DNA from 4 places in the Desulfosalsimonas propionicica genome. Region 4 is predicted to be linked to each of the others. Evidence: riboswitches for the same ligand, from Rfam matches in the RefSeq annotation. Region 4 holds a riboswitch; each other region holds the start of a gene.
The links. Region 4 has a riboswitch for cobalamin ahead of HNR65_RS12015 (glycine/sarcosine N-methyltransferase). Riboswitches for the same ligand answer to the same signal wherever they lie in the genome.
Positions count from the first base shown of each region.

Region 1: it holds a riboswitch for cobalamin, as region 4 does, so the genes downstream of both, HNR65_RS12460 (hypothetical protein) here and HNR65_RS12015 (glycine/sarcosine N-methyltransferase) in region 4, are expected to answer to the same signal.
Region 2: it holds a riboswitch for cobalamin, as region 4 does, so the genes downstream of both, cobT (nicotinate-nucleotide--dimethylbenzimidazole phosphoribosyltransferase) here and HNR65_RS12015 (glycine/sarcosine N-methyltransferase) in region 4, are expected to answer to the same signal.
Region 3: it holds a riboswitch for cobalamin, as region 4 does, so the genes downstream of both, thiC (phosphomethylpyrimidine synthase ThiC) here and HNR65_RS12015 (glycine/sarcosine N-methyltransferase) in region 4, are expected to answer to the same signal.

Region 1 covers NZ_JACDUS010000007.1:122,266-126,857, forward strand. Annotated here, with positions in the region: gene mgtE (magnesium transporter) at 1-878, opposite strand, end outside; cobalamin riboswitch at 1,247-1,431, shown strand; gene HNR65_RS12460 (hypothetical protein) at 1,552-1,815, shown strand; gene HNR65_RS12465 (DUF3450 domain-containing protein) at 1,840-2,625, shown strand; gene HNR65_RS12470 (MotA/TolQ/ExbB proton channel family protein) at 2,622-4,088, shown strand; gene HNR65_RS12475 (MotA/TolQ/ExbB proton channel family protein) at 4,085-4,592, shown strand, end outside.
Region 2 covers NZ_JACDUS010000001.1:489,603-494,194, reverse strand. Annotated here, with positions in the region: gene cbiR (cobamide remodeling phosphodiesterase CbiR) at 1-458, shown strand, start outside; cobalamin riboswitch at 499-704, shown strand; gene cobT (nicotinate-nucleotide--dimethylbenzimidazole phosphoribosyltransferase) at 1,088-2,149, shown strand; gene HNR65_RS02140 (sugar phosphate isomerase/epimerase family protein) at 3,014-3,835, shown strand; gene sat (sulfate adenylyltransferase) at 4,006-4,592, shown strand, end outside.
Region 3 covers NZ_JACDUS010000008.1:44,182-48,773, forward strand. Annotated here, with positions in the region: gene HNR65_RS12805 (FAD-dependent oxidoreductase) at 1-115, shown strand, start outside; gene HNR65_RS12810 (2Fe-2S iron-sulfur cluster binding domain-containing protein) at 126-1,925, shown strand; cobalamin riboswitch at 2,052-2,236, shown strand; gene thiC (phosphomethylpyrimidine synthase ThiC) at 2,382-3,728, shown strand; gene HNR65_RS12820 (sigma-54-dependent transcriptional regulator) at 3,773-4,592, opposite strand, start outside.
Region 4 covers NZ_JACDUS010000007.1:16,142-20,733, reverse strand. Annotated here, with positions in the region: gene HNR65_RS12025 (TonB-dependent receptor plug domain-containing protein) at 1-735, shown strand, start outside; gene HNR65_RS12020 (hypothetical protein) at 991-1,182, shown strand; cobalamin riboswitch at 1,232-1,434, shown strand; gene HNR65_RS12015 (glycine/sarcosine N-methyltransferase) at 1,876-2,661, shown strand; gene HNR65_RS12010 (hypothetical protein) at 2,727-3,113, shown strand; gene HNR65_RS12005 (sirohydrochlorin cobaltochelatase) at 3,502-4,305, shown strand.

The sequences.
Region 1 (4,592 bases), 110 kb from region 4:
AGGCCCTCAAACATGGCCACCACGGCGGCCGCCAGAAAGGCCGTGGCCAGGTTTACGTGCAGCCAGGGCAGACGTTTTTTCAGAGAAAAAAGAATTGGTGAAAAGGGCCGTTCATCGGCTCCGGCGCCAAACATCCGCTGGAAGTCCTCTGTGGCCTCGTCCTGAATGCCATGGATCAGCTGTTCGGCCTTGATGATGCCCAGCATATGGTTTTCGCTGTCAACAATCGGGGCTGCAAAATATCTTCTTTTGGACAGCTCGTTGCCCGCCTGTTCCCTGTCAACAAAGGCATGGATCGAAAATACGTTTGTCCGCATCATCGATTCCAGGGGCTGTTCGGGAGAAGCCAGCATCAGATCCCGCATGTTCATTACGCCAACGAGGCGTTCTTCTTCATCCACGACATAGCCATAAGAAGCGGGCAGCCGTTTTCTGGCAAGAGAGCGGATCTTTTCGACGGCCTCCCGGGCGGTAACCTCCTTGTGAAAGGAAAGGAAATCCGTGGTCATGAGCCGTCCGACGCTGTCCTCGGGATAGGTGAGAAGTTCCTGGATCTGTTTTTTGAGCTTTCCGGGTATATGTTCGAGCAGGCGCTCCCGGGCCTCATTGGGTAGATGCATGAAAATGGTTGCAGCCAGCTGGGGATCCAGAGACGATGCAATTTCCCGGAATATAGCCGGTTCTGCGTCTTTTAGCAGCGCTGCCGTGTACCCGACCTGCAGATGGCGAACGGCACGCACGGCCAGCGGCGCCGGCAGCGCACCCAGAACTTCAACCGCCTCTTCTTCGGTCATTCTCGCCAGGCTGCGCGCAGCGGCAGCCGTATCGTGCTCAAAGAATTTTTCTACCAGCGGAAGCAAAGAAGATTCCTGTTCCATGGGCACTCCTCACCTGGTCATTTAACAGGTAACGCGCATTGCGTAGTTGTAAATTCCTGTAAATATTCCGCATTCAAAAAGGAAATCATTTGATCCCGTTTACTTTGTTTTCAGTCCCCGGCTTTATTTGACAGTTTCGTAAAGAATAAGTTTTTCGATGGCGCCATCTTATTTCAATTGTGTGATCGTTACTCTCCTTGTAAACCAAAGGAGGACAAAAATGCAAGGTGATCACAAGCACAGCCGCGTTGGCATCTGTTCGTGACGCCGGGCGCGCAGTTCGGAAACGACCGCTTGTGGGCCGGAAAGGGCAAAGGGAAACGATTCCCCTTGACAATGCGTTTTTTGTATTATTATAAACATATACTTAAAATTTGATCTGTCCGGGTGCTTTTAACAAAGCCGAACAGGGAACCCCGTGTGAATCGGGGACGGGCCCGCCGCTGTAAACGGGGACGAAAGCTGCACAATGCCACTGGTCAATAAGATCGGGAAGGCGCAGCCGGTAGATTGATCCGTGAGCCAGAAGACCTGCCTGAACAGATGCAAGGGGTTTGACTGTGCTGGCAAGGTTGTGCCCCGGAATCAATCTGCGGATAAAAAAGGGAAATCCCGGATCGTTTAAGCGATCCGGGATTTTTTATTTGGCTGTTGCGCCCTGAAGAGATTTGTCTTGACAGCAACGGGAACTTTTGACTATGCCTATTTCTTTAAAACAATCGGAAATCAGAAGCATTTCCATAAAGCGTTTTTTAAAAACAGCATCATTTGTGCAGGCCCGGGGCGTGTACAAATGCAGAAAAGTACACAAAAGCCACGAAGGCTGACACAGGAGAAAAGACCTGTATCTGTCCTCGTGGCTTTTTTTTGTGTCGCAGGAATGCGGCGCATCGCAGATATTGGGCTTTTCACTTTTCCATCATATTTGAAAATATAAAATGACGGGATCAGGAGCTTGATCATGAAATTGAAATTTACGGCGATACTGGCTGGCGTTTTCCTGGCCTTGTTTCTTGCCGGCACCTGCCCCGCGCAAACCGCGGAAGGCGGCGATACCGGCGAAAAGGTGCGCAGCAACGTCTTCGAGTCAGTGCAGACCCGCAAACAGACCCAGAAAGAACGCGAACAGTGGCAGGAAGAAAAACAGGAACTGACCGCTGCTTATGACCGGCTTCAGGACAAAAAAACACGGCTGGAAAAAGAGCGGGCGCTTTTGGAGAAAAAAAAGGCTGCTGCTGAGAAGCGGATTGCCGGTAAGGAAAAAAAGCTCGCAGATATAGAGCAGATCACCGAAGACATCGAACCCTTTATCTTGCAGACCGCAGACAGGCTCGAAGAGGTGGTTGAAAACGATTTGCCCTTTCTTGCAGCGGAGCGGGAAAAAAGACTGGACCGGATCGGGGAATTGATGGCAGATCCCGGCAAATCAGTGAGCGAAAAATACCGCAGGGTCATGGAAGCCCTGTTGGTGGAGGCTGAATACGGAAACACCATTGAGGCCTATCAAAAAAGCATTGAGGTGGACGGCCGCAGCCTCAGGGCAAATATTTTTCGCCTGGGAAGAATCAGCCTGTTTTACCAGACCATGGACCAGGAGGAATGCGGCTGGTTCAATGCGGCGGAAAACCGATGGGAAAAGCTGCCTGCGACACACAACAGCAATATTGCCGCAGCCATTGACATCGCCGCCCAACGGCAGCCGGCCGAACTGCTCACTCTGCCGCTGGGAAGGATGGTGGTAAAATGAAAAAAAAGATTCTGACTGTATTTACTGCCGCCTGTGTCTTTTTTTCCTGCGCCCCTGTTTTTGCCCAGCAGGACATGCGCGAGCTGCAGATAAAGGCCCGCATGCAGAGACAGAAGCTTGAAAATCAGGCAAAACAGGAAAAAAGGGCCGCTGAACAAGAAGCCGGGCAAACCCGGCAGGAAATCACGAAAAACAGAAAGAGCCTCAAACAGGCCATTGCCGGTTTGGAGAAAGAAACCCAACAACAGGAGGAAAACATCGCCTCCCTGGAAAAAGACATGGAAGCATTTTCCGCCAGGGAAAAGGAACTTGACAGCGAGCTGGCTGAAACAGACAGGATTGTAAGTGAACTGGCGGGAACAATAAAGGCCAATGCAGACGATATCACTGGTCTTGCAGAAGGCAGCCTCCAAAACCCCCTGGCGCCCGGGGCGCGGGCACTTCTTGAAAGCATCGCAGAAAAGCGCAAATTTCCGGGCATGGAAGATATCCGGATGATGGCAGAAGTCCTTTACAAACAGGTCCGGCTGTCCGGAAACGTCCGGGTTAAAGGCGGCACCATTATTGACCGCTCAGGAGAGGAATCCAGGGCCGGGATACTGCTCATAGGCAATTTTACAGCAGCATACAGGACTGACCAGGAAACCGGTTTTCTGAAACATTCTCCCGGCAGCGGGCAGCTCTTTGCCCTGTCCAGCCTTCCGCCGGGGGGAATGCAGCGAAAAATCAACGACTACATGGACGGCAAGTCCATGGCCGTGCCCATGGATATCACCCGGGGAGGCGCTTTGCGCCAGCTAACCCATGAGTTAAGCCTTTCAGAGCAGATCTCGGAGGGCGGCCCCATTGTATGGCCGATCCTGTTTCTGCTGGGCCTGGGACTTCTTATTATCGCCGAAAGAACCATTTTTCTGCTGCGCAGAAGGTTTGATGCAGAAGGTTTCATGCGCTCCATTAAAGAACTGGTAAAACAGGGCAGGTTTGAAAAATGCAGGCAGGCCTGCGACGGCCACGGGACAAAGCCGCTTCCGCGTGTTATCAGCGCGGGCCTTGACTGCTGCCACATGCCCAGGGAAGAAATGGAAAACGCCCTGCAGGAGGCGATCTTAAGGGAAATCCCGCCCATGGAAAGATTTTTGTCCACCCTGGGCATGCTGGCGGCCATTGCCCCGCTTCTGGGGCTTTTGGGCACAGTTACCGGCATGATTAACACTTTCCACGTGATCACCACCCACGGCACCGGTGATCCGCGCATCATGTCCGGCGGAATCTCCGAGGCCCTTGTAACAACCATGCTGGGACTGGCCGTTGCCATACCTATGCTCATGGCCCATACCTGGCTTAACCGGGCGGTGGAAAAAGATATCGGGGAAATGGAGCAAAACGCGGTGGCCCTGGTCAACATGGCCCACAAGAGCCGCGGGGGGCATGAACACAACAGCGGGGAAAACCGGCAGAAATGATCCAGGACCTGTTCACAGCCCTGTACCGGATGAGCCAGTATTTTGAAAGCGGCGGAATTGTAATGTTTCCGCTGGCGGCTTTAAGTCTGGTTATGTGGCTGCTGATAATAGACCGGGTCCTGCACTTCAGGCGGCTTTATCGCAAAAACATGAGTTCGAAAGCGGCCTGGGCGCATATATCAGAAAACCGGATGCCGGATCCGGCCCACTACCAGGGAGCCATTTCGGTGCTCGTGGCAGAGTTTATACGCAGCAGAAGCGGCGATCCGGTCCTGGACCGGTTCATACTCGATGAAACCGTATTGAAGATCAACCGGTCCATGGACGACCATCTTGCCACCATCGGCGCCCTGGCTGCATCAGCGCCCTTAATGGGGCTTTTGGGAACGGTTATCGGAATGATCGTCACATTTGACGTAATCGCCGTGTTTGGCACCGGAAATGCTAGGGCCATGGCCGGGGGAATTTCAGAGGCCCTGATCACAACCCAAACCGGGCTGCTGG
Region 2 (4,592 bases), on a different contig from region 4:
GGACCCTGCATCTGCCTTTTGAAGAAAACAGCACAGATACGGGCACGGTGCAAAAATGGCAGAAACGGGCCATTGATGCATTGGAACGGCTGCTGGTCCAGAGCGGGATTGCCCCCCGGCACATCTCCATTGAAAACCTGGATTATCCGCCAGAATGGATGGAGCCAGTGGCAGAAGCCATGGATGTTTCCGTATGCCTGGATACCGGCCACCTGCTGGAATACAATTTTGACATCCTTGAAACCTTTGAACTTTTCCGCCCCAGGATCACGATCCTGCATTTATATGGCGACGTGGCCGCCGGCCGGGGCCATTTGGGCCTTCATCGCCTGGATGCCCGGCATGTTCCGGCTGTATCGCGAATTCTGGAGGGATTTTGCGGCACTGTGAGTCTGGAGGTATTTTCCTTCAATGATCTGAGCAAATCCCTTCCGGCCCTGGAGGGCCTTGTTTCCTGAGGGCCTTGCAGATATTGCTTGACTTTGCCGGCACCCCTTGGTTAAAAATTTTAAGACAATTGAACAGGGCGTTTTTTTGCAAACGGAACACGGTGCAAACCCGTGACGCTCCCGGCGCTGTGAACCGCTAAACGCCCGCGCGCATGCAGGGCCATGGCCCTGCGGTCGCTGCCGGTTTTCAGGCCGGCGGGAAGGCCCGCGCGGGATTTCAATCCGGCAAGTCAGAAGACGTGTAAAAAACGCGAATTTACGGAATCCGATGGCAAAGGGTTCCGGCAGGAAAACCCATGTTTTCCGGTCGGGACCCTTTTTTTGTTAAAAGCTTTTTACCGCGTCCGCTGTTTTTTCAGGAAGGAAGCCCTGCGGCCGGGCATGAAAACAACGCTTTTTAAGACTTGGATGTGTTGCTTTCGACCCCCTTGGTGAAACTTTGCACGCAGTCGGCCATGATGCCGGCCCGGGGGTGGTTTGCGAGTCGCATTGAGCGCGCAAGCGGTCAGCAGGGAGCAAACCGCCACCGGGTCGGCATCATGCGAAAATTACAGAACCAGGCACGAACAGCAACTTTTTTTGATGTTACCCGGCTGCGGTATTTTAACCCAACAGATACAGAAAAAAGGAGAGACACAATGAACCTTAACGAAGCCATTGAAAAAATCCGCCCCCCGGATGAACAATTTGAACAAAAGGCCGCGGCCCGGCTGTCTGATCAGGCCCGGCCCGGCGGCAGCCTGGGAATGCTGGAAGACGCGGCCCGGCGCCTGGCGGGCATGGCCCGAAGCCTGGATGTGCACTTGAAACGCAAGGTCATCGTTACCTGCGCGGGTGATCACGGCGTGGTGGCGGAAGGTGTAAGCCTTTTTCCCCAGGAAGTCACAGCCCAGATGGTTTACAACTTTGTGGACGGCGGGGCCTCAATCAACGTCCTGGCCCGGCACGCCGGCGCGGAAGTCCGGGCGGCGGACCTGGGCGTAAACCATGATTTTGAAAAAAATCTGCCGATTTTTCATGAAAAAATCCGAAAAGGGACGGATAATCTAAGACGTAAATCCGCCATGACCCGCCGGGAAGCTATTTTGTCAATTGAGGCCGGCATCCGCATTGCCGAACAGCTCCACACTGCACATTCGGTGGACCTGCTGGGCACCGGGGATATGGGCATCGGCAACACCACCCCCTCTTCTGCGGTGATTGCGGCATTTTCCGGCATTGACCCGAAAAAACTCGTGGGCCGGGGCACGGGTATTGATGACACCGCCCTGACAAACAAGATCGAGGTGATCCGCGGGGCCCTGGACCTGCACACCCCGGACCCGAAAGACCCCGTTGACGTGCTGGCCAAAGTGGGCGGATTTGAAATCGGCGGTCTGGCCGGGCTCGTCATTGGCGGGGCTGCCCTGGGATTTCCAGTGGTGTGCGACGGCCTGATTGCCACGGCCGGGGCCCTGATTGCCTGCGAACTGGCCCCGGGAGCCAAAAAATGGTTGTTTACAAGCCACCGCTCCGTGGAAATCGGCCACCAGTTCATGATTGACCGGCTGGGCATGGAGCCGCTGCTGGATCTCGGGCTCCGGCTCGGGGAAGGCACGGGTGCGGCTCTGGCCATGGAACTTCTGGATGCCGCAACCCGGGTGTTGGCCGAAATCCGGACATTTGAGGAAGTCAGCATCAGAAACGCCCAGAAACAGTAAATTTGATGAGCCTGTAAAAAGTCTTTTTTACAGGCTGTATTATGTAAAATCAGGAAGTTATTTTTTATCGCCTGACGGTTATATCTGTTTTAAGACTTCTTGCGACCCCATCAAATTTGATCAATATGATCAAATACAGCAAACCCTGAAAAAAATTTGTCAGGATTTGCGCATGTACCGGGGTCGGGGTGGGTTTGTTTGTCTGCGGATCGCTTTCGGCGATCGGCCCGCGGCCCTGGCTGGAATTTCAAAAACTCGGGCGCAGGCGCCCTCAGACAGTTTGAAATTCCGGGCGCCAGGCCCGCGGGCCGATCTTTGGCCGAAACCGCTCCAATGCAGCCAAACAAACCCACCCCGACCCCGCCACATGGCCAGCATTCTGGGAATAGGAACACTACTGCGTTTTTACCGAAAAACGCCCCTGAGTTCGAGAATGGCTCAGGTGTAGGTCAATCCGGAGGGCTTTTCCAATTTCCTTTGCAGAAAAATCGAGCTTGCAATGGCTCGCCAGGGAAGCCCGGAGGGCCGGGGGGGCGGGTTTTTGAAGCGACATTGAGCGTTTTTGCGGAAAAATTCAGCCACTGCCGGAGCCGGAAAATTTCAAACTGTTTGAGGCCGTAAGGCCGAGTTTTTGAAATTTCGGCGGAGGCATTGGCTGAATCCGCAAAAAGGCTCAGGAGCGAAAAAACCCGCCCCCACGCCCTCCGGACTTCCTTCCCCAAAACTTGCAAAATTCCGATGGCAGCGTCTGGATGTTTGGAACAGGCCGGGCGGGAACTTTTTTATCCATGGCCTTCATATCCATTGCAGTATATGCTATATTTCAGCCAATGTCCGCCTGGGCCGGCAAACAAGAGGAATTTTATGGCAGAAATGTTTGATTCGGCAAAAACCCGCATCCTTGAAAATGTTCAGGTCAACATCCCGTTTACCTGGCTTATGGATTCACAGGAAAACTGGCTGGAAATTTTCGCGGAAAACCGAATTCAGCCGGAAATCGGCTTAGACGCTGAGACCCTGGACCGGTTTGCACCGGAAGATTTCTCCCGTGTGGGCCGCCGGTTTGCCCATGCCGGGTGCCGGGTGACGGTACACGGACCGTTTCTGGACTTGTCACCGGGATCGCCAGATCCGGAAATCCGGTCGGCAACCCACAAGCGGCTGACACAGGCCCGGGCGGCTGCAGAGGTTTTGGGCCCGGAAACCATGGTCTGCCATGCCGGCTATGACCCGGCGCGCTACAGCTTTATCCGGCAGGAGTGGTACAAAAGGGCGGCTGACACATGGAACACCCACAGCTATGCCCTTTGGGACCATGGCATCCGCCTGGTGCTGGAAAACGTCTACGAACCCGACCCAAAAGACCTGATGGATTTATTTGAAAAAACCGATCCAGAGACAACCGGTTTCTGTCTTGACGTGGGACACCTGACCGTATTTGGCTCGTTTTCTCTCTCAGAGTGGCTCAACAGACTCGGTCCCCGTATCCGCCAGCTCCACCTGCACGACAATTGCGGAAAAACCGATGACCACCTGGGAATGGGACGGGGCATCATCGATTTCACGCCCTTGCATGAGTGGCTGAAAACCGCCGGCCCCGGGCCTGTTATCACCCTGGAACCCCACCGCCGGGAAGACCTGTTGCACAGCCTTTTGTTTCTGGAAAATCACAAATGGTTCCAATAAGTTCTTTATTGCTGAGCGCACCCGGCAAATGCCTTGATTTGCCTTGACAAATCCGGCTGTTCTTATTAGATAAATTCCTTTACATCAGGAGGTGTATAAGGCGAGATGCCCGTTAGCAATTGTTTCGGGTTTTGTGAAATGACCAACATCATTTGAAAGGAGAGGTTGACATGTCGAATCTAATTCCCCCGCATGGCGGCAAGGGCCTGATCAATTGTCTGCTGGAAGGCGCGGAACTGGAAGCGGAAAAGAAAAAAGCCGAAGGATTGAAAAAGGTTTCGCTGTCTCCCAGGGAACGCGGTGACCTGATCATGCTCGGCACCGGCGGTTTCTCACCCCTGGACGGCTTTATGACCAAGGCGGACTGGAAGAGTGTCTGTGACAACTACCAGCTGTCAGACGGCACATTCTGGCCCGTGCCCGTGACCCTGTCGGCAAGCCAGGAAGAGGCCGGCGCCATCAGCGAAGGCGACGAAATCGCCCTGTTTAATTCGGAAACCAACGAAATCATGGCCACCATGAAGGTTACCGAGAAATTTGAGATGACCGAGGAAAACAAGCGCTATGAATGCGAAAAGGTTTTCATGGGCGAAGGCACTCCCACTCCGGAAGAATTCTGGAAGATTGCAGAAGATGAGCATCCGGGCGTGCAGATGGTCATGAACCAGAAACCCTTTAACCTGGCCGGCCAGGTAAAGGTTCTGTCTGAAGCTGAATTTCCCACCAAGTACAAGGGCATTTACATGCGCCCGTCAGA
Region 3 (4,592 bases), on a different contig from region 4:
CCGCAAAAGGATCTTCGAGGAGGTGGAAGAACCCATCTCCGTTGACGAGGCCTATCACGAGGCAAGCCGGTGCATGCGCTGCTACCGGGTCTATTCCGTCATTACCGAACAATAAGGAGTTTTTCATGATTGGATATATCAACGGCAAAAAGGTGGAATTCAATGCCGACGATACCGTGCTGAATGTGGCCAAAAAGACCGGCCACTTTATCCCCACCCTCTGCGAGATGGCCGACATCCGACACGTTCCGGGCGCCTGCCGGGTCTGCCTGGTCGACATCAAGAGGAAAAACGATTCTCACCACCAGATTGTTACATCCTGTACCACACCCATGGAAGAAGGAATGTCGGTGCTCACCCGGACTTCGGCGGTCAGGGCCAAACAGCGGCTTCAGGTGGAAATGCTTTTGGCCGACCATAACCAGGACTGCGCCACCTGCATCCGCCACGGAAACTGCGAACTCCAGGATGTGGCACAGTTCGTGGGGCTCCAGAAGACCCGGTACCACTACCCGCACTTCTACCTTGAGCGAACACAGGACAGCTCCTCCACCGCCATAGAACGGGACATGTCCAAATGCATCCGCTGCTTCCGGTGTGTCACTGTCTGCAGGGAAATTCAGGGGGCGGACGTGCTTGTTATTAAGGAAAAGGGACTGGCCACGGAGATAAGTGTCAGAGATCAGCTGCCCCTGGGCGACTCGGATTGCGTCAGTTGCGGGCAATGCATCCTGGTCTGTCCGGTAGGGGCCCTTGCGGAAAAAGATGACACCGAAAAAGTCATCGATTACCTCTATGACCCCGAGGTGGTGACGGTATTCCAGTTCGCTCCGGCCCTCAGGGTGGCCCTGGGCGAGGAGTTCCATATGCCCCCGGGAGCCAACGTGGAAGGGCAGATCATCACAGGCCTTAAAAACCTTGGGGCGGACGTGGTGTTGGACACCAATTTTACGGCCGATCTGGTGATCATGGAGGAAGGGACCGAACTGCTCAGCAGGCTCAGGGAAAACGGCTGTCTGCCCATGTTCACCTCCTGCTGTCCGGGGTGGGTCAATTACGCCGAGAAAAATTACCCGGAGCTGCGTCCTCACATCTCCACCACCCGATCTCCTCAGCAGTGCTTCGGGGTTATCGCCAAGACCTATCTGGCGGAAAAAATGAACGTGGACCAAAAGCGGATGCGGGTGATCTCCATCATGCCCTGTACGGCAAAAAAGGAAGAGGCACAACGGCCGGAGTTCATACAGGACGGCATTCCCGATGTGGACGTGGTGCTCACCACTCGAGAGTTCGCCCGGCTGCTGAAACGGGAAGGGACAAAGCTTCCGGAGCTTGAACCCTCGGCCTTTGACAACATCTACATGGGTGAATACACCGGGGCCGCGGCCATTTTCGGCACAACCGGCGGTGTAATGGAGGCTGCCCTGCGAACGGTCCACAAGAAGATAACCGGCCTTGAGCTGGGACCCATCGAGATGGAGGCGGTCCGGGGACTTGAACACGTTCGCGAGGCCACCATTGATATGGGCGAAGGCAATCCTACGGTGCGGGTTGCCGTGGCCCACAGCCTCAAGGGGGCCAGGCAGGTGGTGGAGGCTGTTCAAAACGGAGAGGCAGACTACCATTTCGTGGAGGTCATGGCCTGTCCGGGCGGCTGTATGGGCGGCGGGGGACAACCCCGGAGCAAACACGCATACCAGAGTTCCTGGCAGGCACGCCAGGCAGCACTCTATAATATAGATCGTGAAGCACCAGTACGTCAGTCCCACAACAACCCGCTTATCATTAAACTATATGACGATTTTTTGGGCAAACCGTATTCCCACAAGTCACATGACCTGCTCCACACCAGTTACCGCGACCGGAAACGCATAGTTCAACACACCATGAAAAAGATCTGGGAGGAAATCGAAGAGCGGGAATAGTTTGAAATAAAACCTCTCTGGCTTTTGATAGCCGGGGAGGTTTTTTACACATCCTTATTCTGTCTCTTTTTACCCGGCTTGACACCGGCGGCAAAAAGGGATAAAGGTGTTTCAAAAATCAGAAGCAGCAAATGTTGCGGTTCAGGCAAACGGAACGCGGTGCAAATCCGCGGCGCACCCGGCGCTGTAACCGGAAATACCGTCTTTTCGCATCAATGATGCGGCCACTGCAGGCTTAAATCCCCTGCGGGAAGGCAGAGGGCGGGTGAAATCCGGCAAGCCAGAAGACGTGCCTGCAACAGGCGATATCGGAATCCGATGGCAAAGGGTTTCGACGGGAGGAAAATCTCCGGTCGGAGCCCTTTTTTTATTTGGCCGGGGTTTTTGTTTGAATCGGAAAATCGGCAGAACCGACTTTCTCCGAACTCATCAAAATGGATTAAAAAGGAGGCAAACATGGAAACCCAGCTTGAACTCGCCCGGCAAAACCGGGTCACTCCGCTGATGCAGCGGGTGGCCGAAGACGAAAACATGGCCGTGGAGCAGATTGTTCGTCAGGTGGCAGCCGGCCGGATCGTGATTCCCAACAACCCCGGCCGGTCCGGCCAGAAGGTGGTGGGTATCGGCACCGGCCTTCGCACCAAGGTCAATGCTTCCATCGGCACATCCTCGGATATCTGCGATATCGCCCTGGAGGTGGAAAAAACCCGGGTGGCCGAAGCAGAAGGCGCAGACACCCTCATGGAACTGTCTGCCGCAGGCGATCTTGACGCCGTGCGCCGGGCGGTCATCCACAGCACGAGCCTGCCGGTGGGAAACGTGCCCCTGTATCAGGCGTTTCACGACACCATCCGGAAAACCGGTGATCCCACCCGTATGGATCCCGAGTATCTGTTTGATCTTATTGAAAAACAGCTTGCAGACGGCCTGAGTTTCATGGCCATCCACTGCGGGGTCAACCGTTACACCATCGAGCGGCTGCGCCGGCAGAAATTCCGTTACGGCGGCCTGGCCTCCAAGGGGGGCACGTTTATGGTGGCCTGGATGGAGAAAACCGGCAGGGAAAATCCCTTATACGAGCAGTTTGACCGGGTATGCGGGATCATGAAAAAATATGACGCCGTGCTCTCCCTTGGAAATGGCATCCGGGCCGGGGCCATCCATGACAGCCACGACCGGGCCCAGGTGGCCGAGATGGTTATCAACTGCGAGCTTGCCGAAATTGGCCGCGACGCGGGCTGCCAGATGATGGTGGAAGGGCCGGGTCATGTGCCCATGGATGAAATCCAGGGCAACATCATGCTTGAAAAGCGAATGTCAGGCAATGCCCCGTATTACGTGCTCGGCCCGATTCCGGCCGATACCGGTGCGGGCTTAGACCACATCACCGCCGCCGTCGGTGCGGCCAGTTCTGCACGCTACGGGGCGGATCTGATCTGCTACATCACCCCGGCCGAGCACCTGGCCCTGCCCAATGCCGAAGATGTCCGCCAGGGGGTGCGTGCCACGCGCCTGGCCGCCCGCATCGGCGATATCTCCAAATATCCGGAGCGGCGGGAGACCGAGAAAATGGCGGCTTTGGCCAGGCGCGACATGCAGTGGCAGGACCTGGAAAGTCTTTTGATGTTTCCGGAGGAGGCAAGGCGGATCAGGGACTCCCGGGCCCCGGAAAAGGCAGAGACCTGCACTATGTGCGGTGATTTTTGCGCCATGAAAAAGGGCATGGCCTTGTTTGCACAAGACATTGGCGGAGACAAGCAGGCGCCGGGGCGCAGTACCGCCGCACAGGGCGGCGGCGCATAACAGGGCCGGGCGCCGGCTCAAAGCAAAGGGCCCGGCTGCCGGCTTTACCCGAGGCCGTATTTTTCCAGCTTGTTGTAAAGGGTTCTCCGGGTGATGCCCAGCAGCCGGGCCGCCTCGCTTTTGTTGCCCCCGGCCCGTTCCAGGGCGCTGACAATGGCGGATTGTTCCATTTTGTCAAGGGAGCCGCCTTCATCAGCCCCGGCAGCCCCGGCTTGCGTGGCAGCTTGCGGTTGCGCCCGGCCGTTGTTTTGCGAAATGTTTAAGGGCAGGTCTTTTTCCGTGATGTATTCGCCGGGCGACAGGATGACCGCGCGTTCCACCGCGTTTTCCAGTTCCCGTACGTTTCCGGGCCACGGGTATTTGAGCAGATCATCCATGGCCCTGGGCGTAAAGCCCTTGATGGGCTTGCGGTTCCGCCCTGCATACTGGTTTATGAAATGCTGTGCCAGTGCGGCGATGTCGTCAGTGCGTTGGGCCAGGGGCGGAATGTGGAGGTTGACCACGTTTAACCGGTAAAACAGATCCTCCCGGAATTGGCCGTCTGCCACCATCTGCCCCAGGTCCTTGTTTGTGGCCGCAAGAATCCGGACGTCCACGGCAACCGGGTTTTCTCCGCCCACGCGCTGGATTTCACCCTCCTGGAGCACCCGCAGCAGCTTGGCCTGCATGGCCATTGACATTTCTCCGACCTCGTCGAGAAACAGGCTGCCCTGGTGCGCCCGGACAAACCGTCCCTCTCTGCGCTTGTCAGCCCCGGTGAATGCGCCTTTTTCGTGACCGAAAAGCTCGGATTCCAGAAGCGACTCTGTCAGGGCCGCGCAGTTGACCGAAACCATGGGCCCGCTGCTGCGGCTGCTGTTGGCG
Region 4 (4,592 bases):
GACCCGGCGCCTGGCGGCAATCTGGGGATTTCTTTTAAACCCGGCGCCGGCCGGATCATCAAAGCCGGGGTGGGCTACACGGTCAACATTCCCACCTTCGGCCAGCTCTACCAGCCCAGCCACGGCTCTATCGACCAGGTCCGGGGCAACCCCGATCTTGACGAGGAAAGGGTGATCAGCAGCAGCCTGGGATTTATACAAAAGGCGGGCGAGACCGGTGGAATCTCTGTCACCCTGTTTCGCGAGGATGTGAAGGACCTGATCGCCTACCAGGAATTCGCGGATACCATCAAGCGGCCTGTCAACATCGCCGATGCCTGGCGCTGTGGTGTTGAAATCAATGTCAAGTGGCAGCCGTTTGAGCAAACCGAGATGAATTTCAACTATATCCGCCAGGAGAGCGAAAACGAGGCCAATGGCGAGGAGCTCACCTACACACCGGCCCAGAAATTCACGGCCACCGTTAAACAGACTCTGAAAAAGACGGACACGCGCCTGGAGATTGACATGGAGGCCGTAAGCGAGCGGTTCAGCGATCTTGAAAACAGCAGGGAAAAGAGGATGGCCGGCTATTTAAGCGTGGACGCAAAAATCGCCCAGCCCCTCAAGTGGGGCGGCCACCCGTTTGAGCTGTTCGTCCAGGTGCGCAACCTGTTTGACAATGATTTTGAAATTCATCACGGCTACCCGAATGACGGATTGCGGGCTTATGCCGGTTTCAATGTTGCGTTATAGGAGCCAGCCATGAAACATCCCATTGTTATTGCCACATTCGGCAGCACGACCCGCGCGCGCCAAATCTACGGACACATCCATACCCGAGTGAAACAGCGTTTTGCCGGCCACGAACCGGCAAGTATCATCTGGTGGTGCTCGACGAGTTTACCTACCTGCGCGACCTCAGCACCCATCCGGGCGAAACCGGGTTGACCCATATCTAATTGGAAAAACAAAATTTTTATTAAACAACAAATTTGAGGGGGTGTTTTTATGTATCTATACTGGCGCATACAACAGGACCTGAACTGCCTGGGCGAAGTGATCCGCTTTCATAATCCCGCCTTTGCCAACGCCCTTCACAAATGGGTGCGCAAGAATTTCAACAGCATTGCCCTGGCAGAAGACTTTTACCCGGACGAAGGCTTCCAAGTACGCCACGGTAAGCAACTCTGCCGGAACTGATTTGGTTTATTTGGCCGAACTTTCCCTTGACAGTCTGCTGTGCAGCCAATATGAATAAAAGTGTTAGGGTGCAGTTTGCTTAATAGGGAATCCCGTGAAAGCCGGGAGCGGTCCCGCCGCTGTAACCCCGATCCGTTTCATGATAACGGAGACCTTTTCAGCCTTTGTGAGCCACTGTAGGGTTTAAACCCCATGGGAAGGCCGCTGAAAAGGCGGGGAAGCCAGAAGACCTGCCTTGACCCATATATCGGTGTTTCTGCGGAGCTACAGATGCCGAGCCTGATGGACAGCTCCGAATGGACAAATTGTTCCATTCGAAATATTGGAGGGCCAAGAAAACTGGGTGCAGCCCTCCGGACACTATTATTTGTGTCCGGAGGGCTTTTTTTATTTGGCAACCCGGTTAAAACAAAGAGCGCGGATTGCTTTCGGATCCGGAATTTGGACAATTTCGAATAATACAGAGCATTTATCCGTACGTGAAATTCTGAAAAATTGATGGCACCGTAAAAAGTCTGATTTCAGATGGTGCCATAAAAAGTTCAAGATCAAGGCTTGCGCAATTTCGAAGAATGCAGCGTACTTAGCCGTACGTGAAATTCTGAGAAATTGCGCGTAACGCAGATATTGCACTTTTTACGGCACCATCAAAGTTGTTTTTAAAAGAACTTTTTAAAAAAAAGGAGGCGTTTTATGGAAAGGGACAAAAACAACAATGACGGCATGGAAAAAATCAAGAATACCGATCATTACAAAGCCCAATACCAGAAAGATTTTGTGGACAAGTGGGATGAACTGATTGACTGGGAAGGTCGGGCCGAAGGTGAAGGTGCCTTCTTTATCAACCTCTTGAAAAACAAGGGAAAGAACAAAATCCTCGACCTGGCCACAGGAACGGGCTACCACTCGGTCACGCTGATGAGCGCCGGTTTTGAAGTTCACAGCGCGGACGGAAGCACGGAAATGCTCCACAAGGCCTGGGAAAACGGGAGGAAACGGAATTTGGTGCTCCGCACTATCCAGGCGGACTGGCGCTGGCTGACCCGTGATATCAAAGAGCGATACGATGCAGTGATATGTCTGGGCAATTCTTTTACTCACCTTTTTGCCGAACCGGATCGCAGAAAAGCACTGGCCGAGTTCTACGCTGTATTGAAATCCGACGGAATCCTGATCATCGATCAGCGCAATTACGATAATATGCTGGAAACCGGATACAGTTCCAAGCACAAATATTATTATGCAGGCGACCGGGTAAAAGCCGAACCGGTCCATATCAGCGATGACCTGGTCATATTTGAATATTGTTTTCCGGACCAGTCGAGCTACAAGCTCAATATGTATCCCCTGCGCAAAGACTATTGCTGCGGTCTGCTCCGCGGTGCGGGCTTCCAGAAAATCACAACATACGGGGATTTTCAAAAGGATTACGGCATCAAACAGACAGACTTTTTCATTCACGTGGCTGAAAAGCAATAGCTTCCGACCCCGCCGCATTACTCAAAAAAACTGCCGCTGCCAGACAGCGGCAGCAAGAGGTTGACATGCATGATTATGGCCCAAGCCCTGCGGCCTTCGGTAAGGCCAAAATTATCGATTTAAACCGCAAAGGCGGAAACCCGGTTCCCAAGGCAAATTTGAACGGCACTGAAGCCTTTCTGGTGAGAACGGAAAAAATCTTTTATCTGGCTTCCCTCTACCTTGATGACAAGCAATGCTATCAGGGATCCGGCTATACGATCTTCGCGGACGGAGAGACCTGGTATTTTTCCATGGACGGCGCCAAGAATCCGAACGTCAGGCAAAAATGCCGAAACGTGGGAAAACGCATTGCCCGCGTCTATAACGGAGAGCTTGAAAAGGGTCGCATTGACGGCTACGGACGATTTTGGTCCGAACATGTGGACCCGGCGGATTCTGCAGACAGATAAATCATGGATATTCCGGATCGTGTCTGGGATCCGGAATTTTTTTGAATTTTGATGGATGTCCGCAACCTCATACTGGCACTGACCACAAGATGCAACCTGTGCTGCCGTTATTGCTATAACGGGGCAAAGAAAACTCCCGCCGACACGCCACAGCCGGTTTTAAACCTGGCCTGCGGGATGTATCGGGCGCTTTGGGAAACATCCAGGGATGCGATTCATGTATATGCCATAACCGGAAACCCGCCTGGACGGAGAAAAACGGGATCCATCGATTGTTCCGGACAGCTTTCTTTTGTTTCTTGTTTTTAAGGAAGTCACAGCAACCGCCAAACGGCTGAAAAACTTTATCCGAAACAATCCGAAGCCAATTGCGTTATAGGAGTCAGCCATGAAACATCCCATTGTTATTGCCGCATTCGGCAGCACGACCCGCGCGCGGCAAATCTACGGACACATCCATGCCCGATTGAAACAGCGTTTTGCCGGCCACGAAATTGTCTGGGCCTACAATTCCCGGATCGTGCGGCACAAAATGAAGCAAAAGGCGGTGGATCTGCCGCCGCCCGCTGCGGTGTTTGATGAACTGGCCGGCCGGGGCTATCAATGGGCCGTGGTACAGTCCCTAAACGTAATCTGCGGCCATGAATTCCATCGTTTAAAGGATGAGGCCCTGAAAGGACCCCTTCGCGTCTCCATCGGCCATTCCCTGCTTTGCAGTGCCGGCGATTTTTTCAAGGCGGCAGAAGCAATAAGGCCGGTTTTTGAAAAAGATCCACAGGAGGCGGTCGTGTTTGTCGGGCATGGCACGGATCACTGCGCCTGGTCGGTCTACCCGGCCTTTGAGTCCCTGTTGCGGCAAAAATACGGCAGCCGGGCCTTTGTCGGAGTCGTGGAAGGAGATTGGCCGGATTGCGCCGCCGTGATCGCAGCCGTGCAGTCGGCCGGCTTTTGCCGGGTGCGGCTCGTGCCTCTGATGCTGGTTGCCGGCGTTCATTTTGAAGAGGATCTGGCCGGTAACGAAGACTCCTGGAAAGGTGCATTTGAATCCGAAAACATCGAGGTCTGTCTGGAGATGGCGGGCCTTGGCACAAATACAGGGATAATCGATATTTTCGGCGATCATATTGAAAGTGCCATAGATGTCATTCCGGAAGATGTTTCACTGACCGGTCAAATGCCGAAATGGCAATGACAATGAATCAACTAAAAACGGTGAGCAAAAAATTTTATTGACACCTTCAAAGGATCGCAATACAAAATAATAGATTTTAAAATTGGAAATCCGAAGTATTTCCAGCAGCACAATTGAACAGAAAGTTCAAACAGCAGGCATAAGAACCAGGATTTATGTGAACACATTGCATTTTCACTTAAATCCTGCTCCACCCGTATAACATAAACAATCCAAAAGCCACGAAGGCAAAAAACAGGTCGAAACCTGTATTGCGCCTTCGTGGCTTTTTTTATTGGCGCTTCATT